DNA from 4 places in the Eleftheria terrae genome. Region 2 is predicted to be linked to each of the others. Evidence: riboswitches for the same ligand, from Rfam matches in the RefSeq annotation. Region 2 holds a riboswitch; each other region holds the start of a gene.
What was found. Region 2 has a riboswitch for cobalamin ahead of N7L95_RS04090 (TonB-dependent receptor). Riboswitches for the same ligand answer to the same signal wherever they lie in the genome.
Positions count from the first base shown of each region.

Region 1: linked by a shared signal. The riboswitch ahead of N7L95_RS03265 (acyl-CoA dehydrogenase family protein) and the one ahead of N7L95_RS04090 (TonB-dependent receptor) in region 2 are both predicted to bind cobalamin.
Region 3: linked by a shared signal. The riboswitch ahead of N7L95_RS01655 (TonB-dependent receptor domain-containing protein) and the one ahead of N7L95_RS04090 (TonB-dependent receptor) in region 2 are both predicted to bind cobalamin.
Region 4: linked by a shared signal. The riboswitch ahead of N7L95_RS11525 (hypothetical protein) and the one ahead of N7L95_RS04090 (TonB-dependent receptor) in region 2 are both predicted to bind cobalamin.

Region 1 is NZ_CP106951.1:682,077-685,815, forward strand. Features, by position in the region: gene mmsB (3-hydroxyisobutyrate dehydrogenase) at 1-756, opposite strand, end outside; gene N7L95_RS03265 (acyl-CoA dehydrogenase family protein) at 854-2,014, opposite strand; cobalamin riboswitch at 2,170-2,392, opposite strand; gene N7L95_RS03270 (hypothetical protein) at 2,455-3,063, opposite strand; gene N7L95_RS03275 (polysaccharide deacetylase family protein) at 3,060-3,739, opposite strand, start outside.
Region 2 is NZ_CP106951.1:909,184-912,922, forward strand. Features, by position in the region: gene N7L95_RS04080 (YbfB/YjiJ family MFS transporter) at 1-192, opposite strand, end outside; gene N7L95_RS04085 (LysR family transcriptional regulator) at 261-1,148, shown strand; cobalamin riboswitch at 1,234-1,479, shown strand; gene N7L95_RS04090 (TonB-dependent receptor) at 1,635-3,739, shown strand, end outside.
Region 3 is NZ_CP106951.1:284,560-288,298, reverse strand. Features, by position in the region: gene N7L95_RS01660 (galactose-binding domain-containing protein) at 1-1,190, opposite strand, end outside; cobalamin riboswitch at 1,411-1,647, shown strand; gene N7L95_RS01655 (TonB-dependent receptor domain-containing protein) at 1,715-3,610, shown strand; gene N7L95_RS01650 (FecCD family ABC transporter permease) at 3,624-3,739, shown strand, end outside.
Region 4 is NZ_CP106951.1:2,622,047-2,625,785, reverse strand. Features, by position in the region: gene N7L95_RS11530 (FdhF/YdeP family oxidoreductase) at 1-906, opposite strand, end outside; cobalamin riboswitch at 1,072-1,277, shown strand; gene N7L95_RS11525 (hypothetical protein) at 1,387-1,854, shown strand; gene N7L95_RS11520 (DUF2149 domain-containing protein) at 1,863-2,201, shown strand; gene cobN (cobaltochelatase subunit CobN) at 2,279-3,739, shown strand, end outside.

The DNA.
Region 1 (3,739 bases), 230 kb from region 2:
CCCCAGGTCCTTGAGCATCAGCGCGCTGGCGAAGCCGCCGCTGTAGCCACGCGAGGCTGGCGCCGTCGGCATCACGCCCGGCCACGGGTTGTAGACCTCCAGTGCCCAGTTGCGGCCGGAGCTGCGCGAGATGATCTGCGACAGCACTGCGACGTCCAGCCCATGCGCCGCGCCGAGTTGCAGTGCCTCGGCCGTGCCGGCCATCAACACCCCCAGCAGCATGTTGTTGCAGAGCTTGGCGGCCTGCCCGGCCCCGGCCGCGCCGGCGTGGAAGACCTGGCTGCCCATGGCCTGCAGCACGGGCTGCGCCCGTTCCAGCGCAGCCGCCGGGCCGCCGACCATGAAGGTGAGCGTGCCGGCTTCGGCTCCCGCGGTGCCGCCGGACACCGGCGCGTCCAGGCAATCGATGCCACGCGCCTGGCAGCGCTCGGCCAGCCGGCGGGCGGGATGCGGGCCGATGGTGGAGCAGTCGATCACCAGTGCGTCGGCATCGATGTGGTCGAGCAGGCCGTCCGCCACCCCGTCGCCCAGGTAGAGGCGCTCGACATGTTGGGCCGCCGGCAGCATCGAGATCACCACCTCGGCGTCGGCCACCGCCTGCGGGCCACTGGAAGCCACCAGCCCGCCCGCTGCGGCGAAGGCGGCGCATGCCGCCGCCGACGGGTCGAGGCCCAGCAACTGGTGGCCGGCGCCCAACAGGCGGCGCGCCATCGGGCCACCCATGTTGCCGAGGCCGAAAAATGCGATGGTCGTCATCCTTGCCTCCTGGCGGGCTTGCCGCCCTCGTGTACAGACACAGCCGCGAAACAGGCGCCGCCAAGGGCGCCCGGGACGATCATGCGCCCTTGGCGCCTCACCTCAGGTGCTCCAGGTCAGGCTGCTCCAGCAGGTGCCGGGCGACGATGACCCGCATGATCTCGTTGCTGCCTTCCAGGATCTGGTGCACCCGCAGGTCGCGCAATAGCCGCTCCAGCGGGTAATCGCGGGTGTAGCCATAGCCGCCGTGCAACTGCAGCGCCTGGTTGCAGACCTCGAAGCCGGCGTCGGTGGCCAGCCGCTTGGCCATCGCGCAATAGACGCTGGCGTGCGGGTCGTCGCGGTCCAGGCGCGAGGCGGCCAGGCGCACCATCTGGCGCGCGGCGGTCAGCTCGGTCGCCATGTCGGCCAGCTTGAACTGCAAGGCCTGGAACTGCGCCAGCGGGCGGCCGAACTGGCGCCGCTCGCAGAGGTGCCGGCAGGCGGCGTCCAATGCGCCCTGGGCCCCGCCGACCGAACAGGCCGCGATGCCAAGGCGGCCGCCATCGAGGCCGCGCATCGCCATGCGAAAGCCCTCGCCCGCCTGGCCGAGCAGGTGCTGCGGCCCGACCTGCACTGCATCGAAGTGCACCGCCCGGGTGGGCTGGCTGTTCCAGCCCATCTTCGCTTCCCGGCGCCCATAGCGGATGCCCGGTGTGTCGGCCGGCACCGCGAAGGCCGAGATGCCGTCGGCCTGCGGGCCACCGGTGCGGGCCATGACCACCAGCAACTCGGTCTCGCCGGCGCCGGAGATGAAGGCCTTGCTGCCGTCGATGCACCAGCCGTCGGCGGTGCGCCGCGCGGTGGTGCGCAGCGCGGCGGCGTCGGAGCCGGCACCCGGCTCGGTGAGGCAGTAGGACGCCAGCGCAGTGCCACTGGCCAGCCGCGGTATCCACTGCCCGGCCAGGTCGGGCCGGCCCCAGCGCGCCACCATCCAGGTGGCCATGTTGTGGATGCTCAGGTAGGCCGTGGTCGAAGGATCGACACGCGCCAGTTCCTCGTACACCAGCGTCGCGTCCAGTCGCGACAGGCCGCTGCCGCCCAGGGGCTGTGGGGTATAGAGCGCGCAGAAGCCGAGCTGGCCGGCCAGCGCGAGCTGTGCTTTTGGAAAATGCCCTTCCTGGTCCCAGCGCGCGGCGTGGGGGGCCAGCTCACGCTCGGCGAAATCGCGCGCAGCGCGGCGAAAGGCTTGCTGGTCTTCGTTCAGTTCGAAGTCCATGCGGTGCTGCTCCTCATCAGACGACGAGGCGAGCGGCAGCCACCGGCCGGATGGACCTGCACATCCATCCAACCGTACGACAACAGGCGTCCGCGCACCCCGCACCGCTCGCCCACCGCAAGCGGAACGCTTGAACGCGGCCGACGCACGAGGGCACCGGCGCGCGCATGCAGGCCGGTCTCCGGACTTGCAAGCCCTGCCGCGTCGCCTTCCCGGAGCCTGAACGCACTCCAGTGGCGTCGATGACGCGGCCACCCTTGCCTACCGTTGCGGGGGCAGTCGCGGCCTGCGCCGGCGCCTGGGGGCCGGCCTCACCGCGTTCCCGTTTCACTCTCGCGAGGAGACATCCTGGAGAGCACCTGCATGCGGCGGACCTTAGCAGAAGCCCCCAGTGTCGCCAAGCCGGCGCCTGCGCTCCAGCAGCCGGGGCGGCCGCCGCCTCAGCGCACGGCGCCGCTGCGGCGGCCGGGCGAGGCGGTCAAGGCGTCATCGGGCTGCGCCACCATGAAAGGCGACGATCCAAGCCGCTTCGCGAGCGTGATGCGCGAGTACTTGCCGAGGTAGTTGCGCCGGTTGCGCTCGCGCTCGATGGCGCGGAGGGCATCGGCGGCCACCTCGTCGTCCGGCTTCAGGGCCAGCACGGCCAGGTGCTGCGACGCCGCACGGTCGAGCTCGCCACGACGCTGGAACTGCTGGGCACGCCGCGCGTGTTCGGCGACGGCCAGCTCGATGTGCCGGCGCACGTCGGCCAGGCGCTCGCGGTATTCGTCCACCTCGGGGCGCAACACGGTGAGCAGTTCCCAGCTGACGGCCGCATCGGCCAGCCGCCGCTGCTGCGTCTGGGTCTGGGCCCGCTGGCGCAGCTCGCTTTCGTAGCTCGCATTGCGGGAGCCCTGCACGGCCGGCAAGGGCGCGGGTGCCTCCTCCGGCGCACTGGGCGGGCCGCCGGCGCAAGCCAGCAGGCCCAGGGACAGGCCGCCAGCGGCCGCAAGGCGGGCACTGCGTGCCAGCACGGAAGCAAGACGGAAGGCAGGAAGAGGCGATGTCATGGCTTGCGTGTTCCCTGCGTGACCTGCAGCTTGGCGCGGAAGGTGGTGAGGCTGTCGTCTCGGTAGATCATGCTGCGCCGGAGCATCAGCGGCTGGGCGAAGAAGGCGTTGCCACCCGGATTGACGGTGACGGCCATGTCGTACTTGTTGCGCTCCATGGCTTCGAGCACCGCTTCGTTGGCATCGCCGTAGGGATAGGCGAAATGCCGCACCTTGACCTTCTTCAGCTTGCGCTCGAGCACCTCGCGCGGCACCTGGGCCTCGGCCTGCAACTGCTGGCGGTAGGCGGCTTCCGGCAGGCCGGGCGGCCGATCCAGCAGGTTGCGGTGGGTCTTGGAATGCGCCTGGATGTCGACCAGGCCGGAATCGGCCAGCTCCTGCAGCTGGGGCCAGCTCAGCGCCTCGCCGCCACCGATGAAGTCGGTGTAGACGAACAGCGTGGCCGGCATGTTGTACTTGCGCAGCAGCGGGAAGGCATAGCGGTGCACCGACTCGAAACCGTCGTCGATCGTGATGACCACCGAGCGCTTGGGCAGCGGCTGGCCGCCTTCCAGGTAGGCCATCAGCTGTTCCAGGCGGATCACGTGGTAGTCGTTGCGGGCCAGCCATTCGAGCTGGGCCGCGAAGCTGGCCGCCGACACCGCCATCTTGCCGCCCACCGTGCCGAAGCGGTGGT
Region 2 (3,739 bases):
ATAGTTGGCGGCCGCCCATTCCGCGCCTGCGGCCGCGCTCAGCGTGCCGTCGCGCAGCATCAGCGGCAGCAGCGGCGTGAAGGCAAAGCGGCCGATGCCCATTGCCACCGCCAACGCGACAAGGCCGGCCACGGTGATCGACGCCGCCGTCAGGTCAGGCGGCCGGTGAGCAAGGGAGGGGTCGGTACGCATCGTGTGGAGGATTGGACACCCGCAAAGGCATTCTGAATACTGAATTGTGGAGACATACAATTCTCCGCATGAGAATGATGGACCTGGACGACCTCCACATCTTCCGCTGCGTGGTGAGGGAAGGCGGCGTCACCCGCGCCGCCAGCCAGCTGCACCGGGTGCCTTCCAACGTCACCACCCGCATCAAGCAGTTCGAGGAGCGCCTGGGCCTGGCCCTGTTCCAGCGCCAGGGTCGCCGCCTGGTGCTCACCGATGCGGGCCGCACCGTGCTCGGCCATGCCGAGCGGCTGCTGCAGATGGCCGACCTGGCCGAGCAGGAACTGCGCAGCGGTGTCGTGCGCGGGGCGCTGCGGCTCGGCTCCCTCGAAAGCGCCGCCGGCGCCCGGCTGCCGCCGGTCCTGTCGGCCTTCCATGCCCGCTACCCGGAGGTGTCGATCGAGCTGCAAACCGGCACGTCCACCGCACTGCTGCGCCGGCTGGAGCGCTTCGAGGTGGAGGCCGCCTTCGTGTCCGAGCCGCTGGAGAAGGGCCGCCTCCGCAGCGTGCCGGCCTTCGACGAGGAACTGGTGCTGATCACCGCCAAGCAGGCGCCCGCCCCTCGCCGTGCGGCCGATCTGGACGGCCGCACCCTGCTGGCCTTTCCGCACGGCTGCTCGTACCGGCGCCGGCTCCTGGAATGGGCGGCCGAAGGCGGCGCCTCGCCCGGCCGCATCCTCGACCTGGGTTCGTACCACGCGATCGTCGCCTGCGTAGCGGCCGGCGCCGGTGTGGCCATCGTGCCGGCCGAAGTGCTCGACCAGGCCGTGCTCGGCAGCTCGGTGCAGCGCCATCCGCTGCCCGCGCGGCTGCGCGTCAATCGCACGCACCTGGTGTGGCAGGGCGAGGCGAGCGCGCCCCTGCGGGCCTTGATGGAGATGCTGCCGCCGCCGCGCGCCAGGCGGCGCACCGCGGCCTGAACGCAGCCACCCCTGGCCGCCTTGGCCGGCAGCCCTCTAGAATCCGCTCCCGCCACGGACGGCATCGCTGCCCGCGGCTCGCGGACGAAGGTGCCCGCGTTGCCCCTCGCGACGCGGGTTAAACGGGAAACAGGTGCGTGCTGCAGACGCTGCAGCGCAACTCCTGTGCTGCCCCCGCAACGGTGAGCGGATCGGGACGGTTTCATGCGGGCGCCAGCAGGCGCCCCAGCCACTGCGCACGAGAGTGCGTGGGAAGGCGAAACCTCCGTGGCGCCAGCGGCCCCTCGGGGCCCCGAGCGCCACACTCCGCCAGCCCGGATACCGGCCTTCGCCCATCCCGGAAGCTGCGGGCGTGCGGCAGACCGGCACACCGGTGCGACTGCCCGCAGGCCGCCCGGTGCCGCCCGTGCGTCGCCCTCCCCGGCTTCTTCCTGCAATGCAATGCAAGGCGGGCTGCGGGGACGCGGCCCGCCAGAGAGCTGGGCCATGAACGACCAACCGCGCCGCACCGGGGTTCTCCACTCCCGTGCGTTCCACTCCAGTGCCTTCCCCCCGGCCGCCGTGCTGACAGCCGCCCTGGCCGGCGCCGCCGCCCCGGCGAGCCGCGCGCATGAGACCACGCCGGCCACCCTGCCCGACATCAAGGTGCAAGCCCGCCGCGCCAGCGCCGGGGCGCTGGACCAACCGACCCGCACCGGCAGCCGGCTCGAGCTGACGCCGCTGCAGACGCCGGCCAGCATCGAAGTGCTGTCTGGCGACGCCGTGCGCGAACGGGGCGACACCTCGGTGCTGGAGGCGGTCAGCCGGGCCACCGGCATCACCGCCTCGCCCGCCCCCGGCAATGGCGGCAGCGCCCTGTCCGCCCGCGGCTTCGGCGGCCATGGGTCGGTGATGCAGCTGTTCGACGGCACCCGGCTGCAGGTCGGCGCAGGCACCGTCACCTTTCCCTTCGACGCCTGGTCCATCGAGCGCATCGAGGTGCTGCGCGGCGCGGCTTCGGTGCTGTTCGGCGAAGGGGCCATTGGCGCGGCAGTCAACATCGTGCCCAAGAAGCCATCCCGCCAGCCGGCCGCCCATGAGGCCCTGCTGGCTGTCGGCAGTGACAGCACGCGGCGTGCGGCCTTCGGCAGCGGTGGCGCACTCGATGAGCGCTGGTCCTACCGCCTCGACATCAGCCACCACCGCAGCAGCGGCTTCATGGACCGCGGCGACGCCCGCAGCCTGGCCGCCGGCGGCAGCCTGCAATGGGACCTGTCGCCCACGCTGGGCCTGCGGCTCTCGCACGACGAGGGACACCAGCGGCCGCAGCGCTACTTCGGCGTGCCGCTCGTCAACGGCCGGCTCGACGAGCGCAACCGGCGGCTCAACTACAACGTCGAAGACGCCGCCATCCGCTACCGCGACCGCTGGACCCGCCTGGAAGCCGACTGGGCACTGAACGAGCAGCTCCGGCTGCGCAACCAGCTCTACCGCCTGGAAAGCCGGCGCCACTGGCGCAACACCGAAAGCTATGCCCACCTGCCCGACAGCGGCCACGTGCTGCGCGAGGACTACCTGCAGATCGGCCATGACCAGGAACAAGTCGGCAACCGGCTTGACGTGGCGTTGGCGCATCCGCTGGGCCGCTACAGCCACCGGGCGGTGCTGGGCCTGGACCTCAACCGCATCCAGTTCCGGCATGCCACCGATGCGCCCTATGGCGGGCAGTCGACGGTCGATCTCGAGCGCTTCGACCCCGGCCGGTATGCCTCGCCGTCGAGCTACCGGCCGCGCTTTCGCACACGCACCCGCACTGTCGCGCTGTTCATGGAAGACCGCCTCGTGATCGACGACCACTGGTCGCTGGTGGGCGGCCTGCGGCGCGACCATGTCGACGTCGAACGCCACGACCTCGCCCAGCCGGCCGGCAGCTTCGACAAGACCTTTGCCTACACCACCGGCCGGCTCGGCGTGGTGTGGGCGCCGAGCGCGGCGCAGTCGGTGTATGCCCAGCTCGCCCGGGCGGTGGACCCGCTGGGCGGGCTGGTGTCGCTGTCTCCGTCGATGGCGCACTACGACCTCACCACCGGCCGCCAGCTGGAGCTGGGCTACAAGCAGCTGCTGGATCAGGGGCGCGGCGCCTGGTCGGTGGCGCTCTATCGCATCGAGAAGCGCAAGCTGCTCTCGCGCGATCCGCACAACCCCGCCCTGCAGCAGCAGATCGGCCAGCAGTCGTCGCAAGGCGTCGAGGCCACCGTGGAGCTGGCACTGGCGCGCACGCTGCGGCTGGAGGCCAACCTCGCCCGGCTGCATGCCCGCTACGACGACTTCGACGAAAAAGTGGGCCGCGCCGTCATCTCGCGCGCCGGCAAGACGCCCCCCGGCGTGCCGCAGCAAGCGGCCAACCTCTGGCTGCACTGGCGGCCGGCGCCCGGCTGGCAGGCCCGCTCGGGCCTTCGCCATGTGGGTCGCCGGCAGGTCGACACCGCCAACAGCCGGCAGCTCGGCGCCTACACGGTGGTCGACGCGGCGCTGGCCTGGCTGCCCCGGGGCGACCTGGAAGTCACCCTGCAGGTGGACAACGTGTTCGACCGCGACCATGCGCTGTCCAC
Region 3 (3,739 bases), 620 kb from region 2:
GGTGCCCAGGTGGCCCACTGCCCGGTGTCGGGGTCCCACATCTCGGCCGGCATCACCGCGGTGCCGACACCGTTGCCCCGGGTGGTGCCGCCGGTGACCAGCACCCGGCCATCCGGCAGCATCAGCGAATTGGGATAGTTGCGGGCGAAGTTGAGCTCGGCCGTCGGGCTGCTGACGGGCAGGTCACCGGCGATGTCCAGCACGGTGGCCTTGCGGGTCGCGGGCTCGCGGTCGAAGTCGGTTTCGCCGCCAGCGATCAGCAGCACCTTGCCGGGGCGGTACATCACCGAAGTGCCCGCCACGCCCAGCCGGTGGCCCGCCGGACCGAGCACGGTGAGGCGGCCTTCGCCCTGCGGGTCGAGCTGCCACAGCAGGTCGTTGGAGACGCCGACGATCAGGCCGTTGGGCGCCAGGTAGGCACGCGGATACCAGAAGCGCTTCTCGGTGGCGCCGAACGCCTCCTCGCTGCTGGCACCGGTGAGGGGCCGCCAGCCCTCGGCGGCGGAAAAGATCTCGGGCGTCACGCCATAGGCCGGCGGCGTGATGCCGCCATTGTTGCCGCCCACCACCACCACCCGGTTGTCGGGCAGCTTCACCAGCGTGCCGTACCAGCGTGGCTGCTGCATCTGCGAGGCGCGGGCGATCAGCAGGCTGCGGTCGGGGTCGTACTGGGCCGTCTTCCAGAAGGTGTTGCCGCCAACGATGAGCAGCAGGCCGTCCGGGCCCATCACCGATGCGCTGCAGAAAGAGTCGAGCTCGGTCGGGCTGGCGACTTCCCGGTGTGCCGCGGGCGTCAGGCCGATGCGGGTGTCCCACTCGTCGAAGGTGACCGCCTTGCGGGTGCGCGGGTTCTCCTCGTTGGCACCGTAGGTGAGGATGCGGCCGTTGGGCAGCACGTTGGCATGGATGCCGAGCAGGGGCCAGTCGACCACCGGCGTCCACATGCCAACCAGGTGGGCATCGGCCGTGGGGGTGACGGTGCCGACCAGGCCGTCGAGTGCCGGGGCGATGACGGCCGCCTGGGCCGTCTCGCGATCATCGGCCGCCTCGGCGGCCGGGGCGGCTCTGCTGCCGTCCGTGTCGGCATCGCCGCCGCCTCCGCCTCCGCCGCCGCAGGCCGCCAGGGCGGCCAGGATCCAGGGCGCGACCAGGTGGCCAAGCACAAGGCGAGGCCGCTTCAGTATCAACATGCTGACTCCGTGAGGTCCCGTGACGGGCGGGGGGGGCCGCTGCGGCGGTTGCCCGTTGGGACGGGGTTGTTCTTCGTGGCCCGAACGATATCGGCAAAGAAGTGGGCACGCGCCCACCCAGTCAGGGGCCTTGGCAAGGCGGCCCAGGGCGCGCCGTTTGCTTACGAGGCGTCCCAATTGCTTCACGTGTGCTGGATCAACCGGGAAGTCTGCAACGCTCTCATACAATCATCGGGTTGGTGCTCGCGCGGCCGGTCGGCTGCGCGGTTAAACGGGAAGCAGGAGGGGCCGGTGCCGCAGAGGTGCCGATCCTGGCCTGCGCTGCCCCCGCAACGGTCAGCAGACGAAGCGCACCGTGCTTCAGCGCCGGTTCACCGCCACTGGCTCGGCAACGAGTTGGGAAGGCCACCGGCGTCGGTCTGCCAGCCCGGATACCGGCCAACAGGGGGGCGTGCACAGCACGCCCGAACGGCTCGGCCCTGCGGGGAAGCAGGCACGAGCATCGATCGACTGCCTTTCTCGCGATGACCACACGATCGTCCACCATGCTGCATGGTGTGTTGCCGCTGGCGCTGGCCGCTGCCTTTCCTTCTTCTTCCTGGGCCGATGCCGAGGCCCTCCACCTGCCGGAGACGGTGGTGACCGCGACGCGGCTGCCCCAGCCCGTGCAGGACGTGGTGGCCGACGTGTCCGTCGTCACCCAGGAGGAGCTGCGCCGCTCCGGCCAGACCACCTTGCGCGAGGTGCTGCAGCGCCTGCCCGGCGTGCAGATGAGCAGCAACGGCAGCTATGCGTCCAACACCCAGCTGTTCATGCGCGGTGCCGAGCTCAGCCGGATGGTGGTGCTGCTCGACGGGATACGCATCGGCTCGGCCACCTCGGGCGCTGCAGCCATCGAGAACATCCCCGTCGCGCAGATCGAGCGCATCGAGGTGCTGCGGGGCCCGGCAACCACCCTCTACGGCGCCGATGCGGTGGGTGGCGTCATCCAGATCTTCACGCGCCGCGGCAGCGCCGGGCAGCAGTACGAGGCGCAGGCCGGCTTCGGCTCGCACGGGCTGGTGAAGTCCAGCGGCAGCGTCAGCGGCGGCGGCCCCGGCTGGGGCTATGCGCTCTCGCTGTCCGGCGAACGCGCCAAGGGCATCAGCAGCCGCACCCGCGAAGGCGGATCGCTCGACTACAACCCGGACGACGACAGCTACCGCAGCGGCTCGGTGGCCGGCTCGCTGAACTGGACCGTCGCGCCCGGGCACACCATCTCCACGCAGTGGTTCAGCGCGCGCAACATCCACGAGTTCGACAGCACCTACTCCGACCCGCTCACCTTCGGCAGCCCGCTGGGCCTGACCTCCGCCACCACCGATGCCGAAACCCGCGGGACCACCACGAACTGGGGCGTGACGATCGACAACCGCCTCAGCGAACGCTGGCAGTCCAGCGTTCGCCTCGGCCTGACGCTCGACAAGAGCGCCAGCGTCTACGAGCGGGCCTCCGATGGCGCGCGCGATGGGCGCTACGACTTCGACACCGAACGCCTGCAGTTCGGCTGGCAGAACACCTTCTCGATCGGCAGCGACAAGGTGATCGCGGCGCTGGAGCGGGTCGAGGACGAGGTGGACAGCACCACCCCCTACACCGTCAGCCGGCGCCACACCAACAGCGCCCTGCTGGCCTACTCGCTGGACCGCGGGCCCTGGATCGGGCAGGCGGCGGTGCGGCGCGACCACAACTCGCAGTTCGGCGGCTTCACCACCGGCAGCCTGAGCCTGGGCTACCGCCTGACGCCGGCCCTGCGGCTGACCGGCAGTGCCGCCAACAACTTCCAGGCGCCCACCTTCAACCAGCTGTACTTCCCTGACTACGGCAACCCGGCGCTGCGCCCGCAGCGCAACCAGGGCCGTGAACTCGGCGTGAAATACGACGACGGGCGCTGGCAGGGCTCGCTCACCTTCTACCGCAACCACATCCGCGGCTTCATCGACACCGTGACGGCCAAGCAGACCAGCCGCGCCAAGATGTCCGGCGCCACGCTGCAGGCCGGCTGGCGCAATGCCGACTGGCACATCGACGGCTCGTTCGACATCCTCGATGCCAAGGACGAGGCGACCGACCGTGAACTGGTGCGCCGTGCAGACCGCACCGCCCAGCTCACCGTGGAAAAGCAGGCCGCCTGGGGCAACGCCTTCGTGGAATGGTTGCTCGTCTCGGATCGCGAAGACACCGCGGTGAAGGGCCGCCGGCCACGCCTCGGCGGCTACGGCCTGCTGAACCTGGGGGCGCAATGGCGGCTGGCGCCGGCGTGGACGCTGCTCGCACGCCTCAACAATGCGACCGACAAGGACTACACCACGGCGTACAGCTATTCGACGCTCGGCCGCACCGCCTTCATCGGCATCCAGTTCAGCGGCAGCCGCCCCTGAGCGGGCCGGCAACATGCGAGCGACACGGCCGCCCCTGGTCTTCCTGATGCTCGGCCTGGCCGCCGGCGCCAGCCTGCTGCTGGCCGTCGCCGTGGGCAGCCAGGCGCTGTCGCCCGGCGCGGTGCTGGC
Region 4 (3,739 bases), 1.7 Mb from region 2:
GGCCGCGTCGTCGAGTTCGAAGACCGCCTTGCACAGGCCCTTGACCGCGGCCAGGTCGCCGCCGATGCGCAGCTGGAAGTAGTGGCTGCTGATGGCGGTGGAGCCGAGCGTGGCCATCTCCAGCGGGCTCTGCGGATCGGCGAAGCGCTCCAGGCCGCGTTCGCGCAGCGGGTTGAAGCTGAGGATGCGGGCGCCGCGCCGGGCGGCTGCGCGCAGCTCGCCCAGCATGCGGGGATGGTTGGTGCCCGGGTTCTGGCCGAAGATGAGCAGCGCGTCGGCCTCGGTGAAGTCGTCCAGCGTCACGCTGCCCTTGCCCACGCCGATGCTCTGCCGCAGCCCCAAGCCGCTCGGCTCATGACACATGTTGGAGCAGTCGGGGAAATTGTTGGTGCCGAACTCGCGCACGAACAGCTGGTACAGGAAGGCGGCCTCGTTGCTGGTGCGCCCCGAGGTGTAGAAGACCGCCTGGTCCGGATGCGGCAGCTGCTGCAGGTGGTGGGCGATGCGCCCGAAGGCGGCGTCCCAGCTGATGGGCCGGTAGCGGTCGGTGGCCGCATCCCAGGCCAGCGGCTCGGTGAGCCGGCCGAGTGCTTCCAGGTCGTGGTCCGACCAGCGGCTCAGCTCGCTGACCGTGTGCTGGCCGATCACCTCCGCGGTGGCGCGGCGGGCGGTGGCCTCCGCCGCCACCGCCTTCACGCCGTTCTCGCAGAACTCGAAGGTGGAGGTGTGGTTGCGGTCCGGCCAGGCACAGCCGGGGCAGTCGAAGCCATCGGGCTGGTTGGCCGAGAGCAGGGTGCGCGCCCCCTTGCCGGCGATGCGGTGTTGCAGCAGTTGCCGCGCCGCACTGCGCAGCGCGCCCCAGCCACCGGCGGGGTAGGGATAGAACTCGATTTTGCTGTCGCTCATGGCAGTCGCACCCGGCAGGCGTGAAGGTCAGGGGACGAGGGTATACCACCGGCCGCTGCAGCGCCGGGCTGGCGCGATGCGGCCCGGCCCGGCGGCCTGTCTACCGCAGGCGCGCCGCGATGCCCGGGGCTGCTCGGTGCGCCGGCCTGCGGTACATTGGCGCCCGTTGGTGCGCGTGCCGGCGATCTGCCGGCACCGTGAAACGGGAATCAGCGCCGGGCCGCCTGGGCGGCCTGCAAGCTGAGCTGCCCCCGCAACGGTAAGCGGAAGCCAGGGGGCCTCGCCCCTTGCAGTGCCTGTCCGATGCCCACTGGCCGCCTGCGGCCGGGAAGGGCCAGGGCGCTGTGCCGCCAGCCCGGAGACCGGCCAACACGCGGGCCGCGCGCGAGCGCGCCGCGCTGTGCCCGGCGGCGGGGATGCGGCCGGGTGCCTCCCCGCGAGCCGGCCGGCTCGCCTTCCTGCAGACACCGAGGGACCGCGATGATGATCGAAACCGGCATGGCGCAGCTGGCGCAATGGCTGCTGTGGCCCGTCTCGCTCGGCGTGCTGGCGACGTTCGCCGCCGCGCTGTGGGCGCTCGGACGCATGCTGGCCGAGGCTTGGCAACGCTGGCGCCGTCCCGGCTGGCGTGCCCTGCCGGTGGCGGACCACATCGGCCTCGACGCGCTGGAGCTCGCCGCGCTGCAGCAGCTCGAGCCGCTGCGCCTGCTGGCGCGCATCGCGCCGCTGCTCGGCCTCATCGCCACCATGATTCCGCTCGGGCCGGCCCTGGCCGGGGTCGCCTCGGGCGATGGCGGACGCACCCTGCTCGGCTTCGGCAATGCCTTCTCGGGCGTGGTGCTGGCGCTGGCCGCAGCCGCCATCGCGCTGGCCGTGCATTCACAGCGGCGGCGCTGGCTGCTGGCCGAGCTGCATGCGGTGCGGCAGGCCCGTGGCCTGGCGCAGTGAGGCCGGCCATGCGACACCGCCATCTCGACGCGCTGGCTGACGACGATGACGACCCGATGCTGTCGGCCGTCAACCTGGTGGACGTCTTCCTCGTCGTGGTCGCAGCGCTGCTGGTGGCGCTGACCCTGAGGGCCGAGCGCGAGGCCGGCGAGACGGTGACCGTCATCCGCAACGCCGGCCGGCCCGACATGGAAATCGTCGTGCGCGAGCACGGCCGCGAGCTGCGGCTGCGCGGCGATGGCAGTGCCAGCGCCGGCAACGGCGTGCGCACTGGCATCGCCTACCGCCTGCAGGACGGCAGCGTGGTGTACGTGCCCGAGCCGGCGGCTTCCGGGAGCCGACCCTGAGGCCGCGCGCCGGCACGCGCCCGCGACCCGGCTGGCTGGCATGGGCCTGGTGCGCATGGCTGCTGTGGGCCGCCGCAGTGCAGGCCGCGCCCCGGCTGCTGTGGCTGAGCACCGACCTGACGCCGGCCACCCGCAGCGCCCGGCTGGCCGAGCTGGCCGAGCAGGCCGGTTTCGAGTGGCAGCACGTGCAGTTGCCGCTGCAGGCCGGTGACGACCGCTTGCCCCGGCAAGCCCTGCAGCAGGCGCTGGCACTGGCCGACTGGGTCTGGATCGACGCGCCGCACCCGACGGCACGGGCGCGGCTGGACGCCGCCTTCGGCGCCGAGCTCGCCGGCCACGCCGCGCGCCGGCCCGGCCGCCTGGCAGCCACCGATGCCGCCGCGGGCGACGATGCAGCCGCCCGCATCGCCGCCTACCTGCGCGCGGGCGGACCGCGGGCCTGGAGCCAGGCGCTGCAGCTGGCGGCTGCCGTGTCGGCCGGGCAGCCGGTGCCCGCGCTGCCACCGCCCGAGCCCTGGCCGGCCCGCGGGCTCTACCATCCCCGCGCGCCCCGGCTGTTCAGCGATGCCGCCGAGCTGGCGTTGTGGCAGGCCAGCGATGCCGGGCTGGCCGGCCGCCCCGCGGTCGTGCTGCTGGTTCACCGCCATCACCTGGTGGACGGCAGCAGTGCCTGGCTGGATCGCTGGCTGGCCATGTTCGAATTGGCTGGCCTCGCTGCCTATGCGGCCTTCAGCCAGTCGCTGGACGCCGCCTCGCTGGCGGCGCTGCTCGAGGTGGATGGACGCCTGCAGGCCCGGGCAATCGTCACCCACCAGCTGCTCACGCCCGGCGCCGCGCTGCAGCCGCTGTTCGAGCGCTGGGACGTGCCGGTGCTGGCCACACTGCCCTACCGCAGCGGCGACAGCGGCGCCTGGCAGGCCGACGCCACCGGCCTGGGGCTGGCCGAACTGCCCTTCTACCTGGCCCAGCCCGAGGCCGCCGGCACGGTCGATCCGATGCTGGTGACGGCCCGGGGGGATGCCCGGGAGGGCTGGCGCCTGATCGAGCCGCAGGCCGCCGCCGTCATCGCCAAGCTGCAGCGCCTGCTGGCCCTGCGCGACACGGCCCCTGCCGACAAGCGGCTGGTCGCAATGGTCTACAACTACCCCGCCGGCGCGAGCAACTTCGGCGCCTCCTTCCTCAATGTGCCGCGCAGCCTCGAGACGGTCAGCCAGGCGCTCGCCGAAGCCGGCTACCGCACGCACCGCCTCACCGAGGCGGAATGGATACGGCAGCTGTCGCCGCTGCTCGCCGCCTACTACGAAGGGGCCGACCTGCAGGGCCTGCTCGACAGCGGCGCGGCAGCCGCCCTGCCGCTGGCGCGCTACCGCGCCTGGTTCGACACGCTGGACGCCGCCGTGCGCGAACGCATCCTGGCCCAGTGGGGGCCGCCCGAGCGCAGCCGCTTCGTGCTGCGCCATGGCGGCGAGCCGGTGTTCGTCATCCCACGGCTGGAGGTGGGCCGGCTCAGCGTGCTGCCGCAGCCGCCCCGCGAGGAA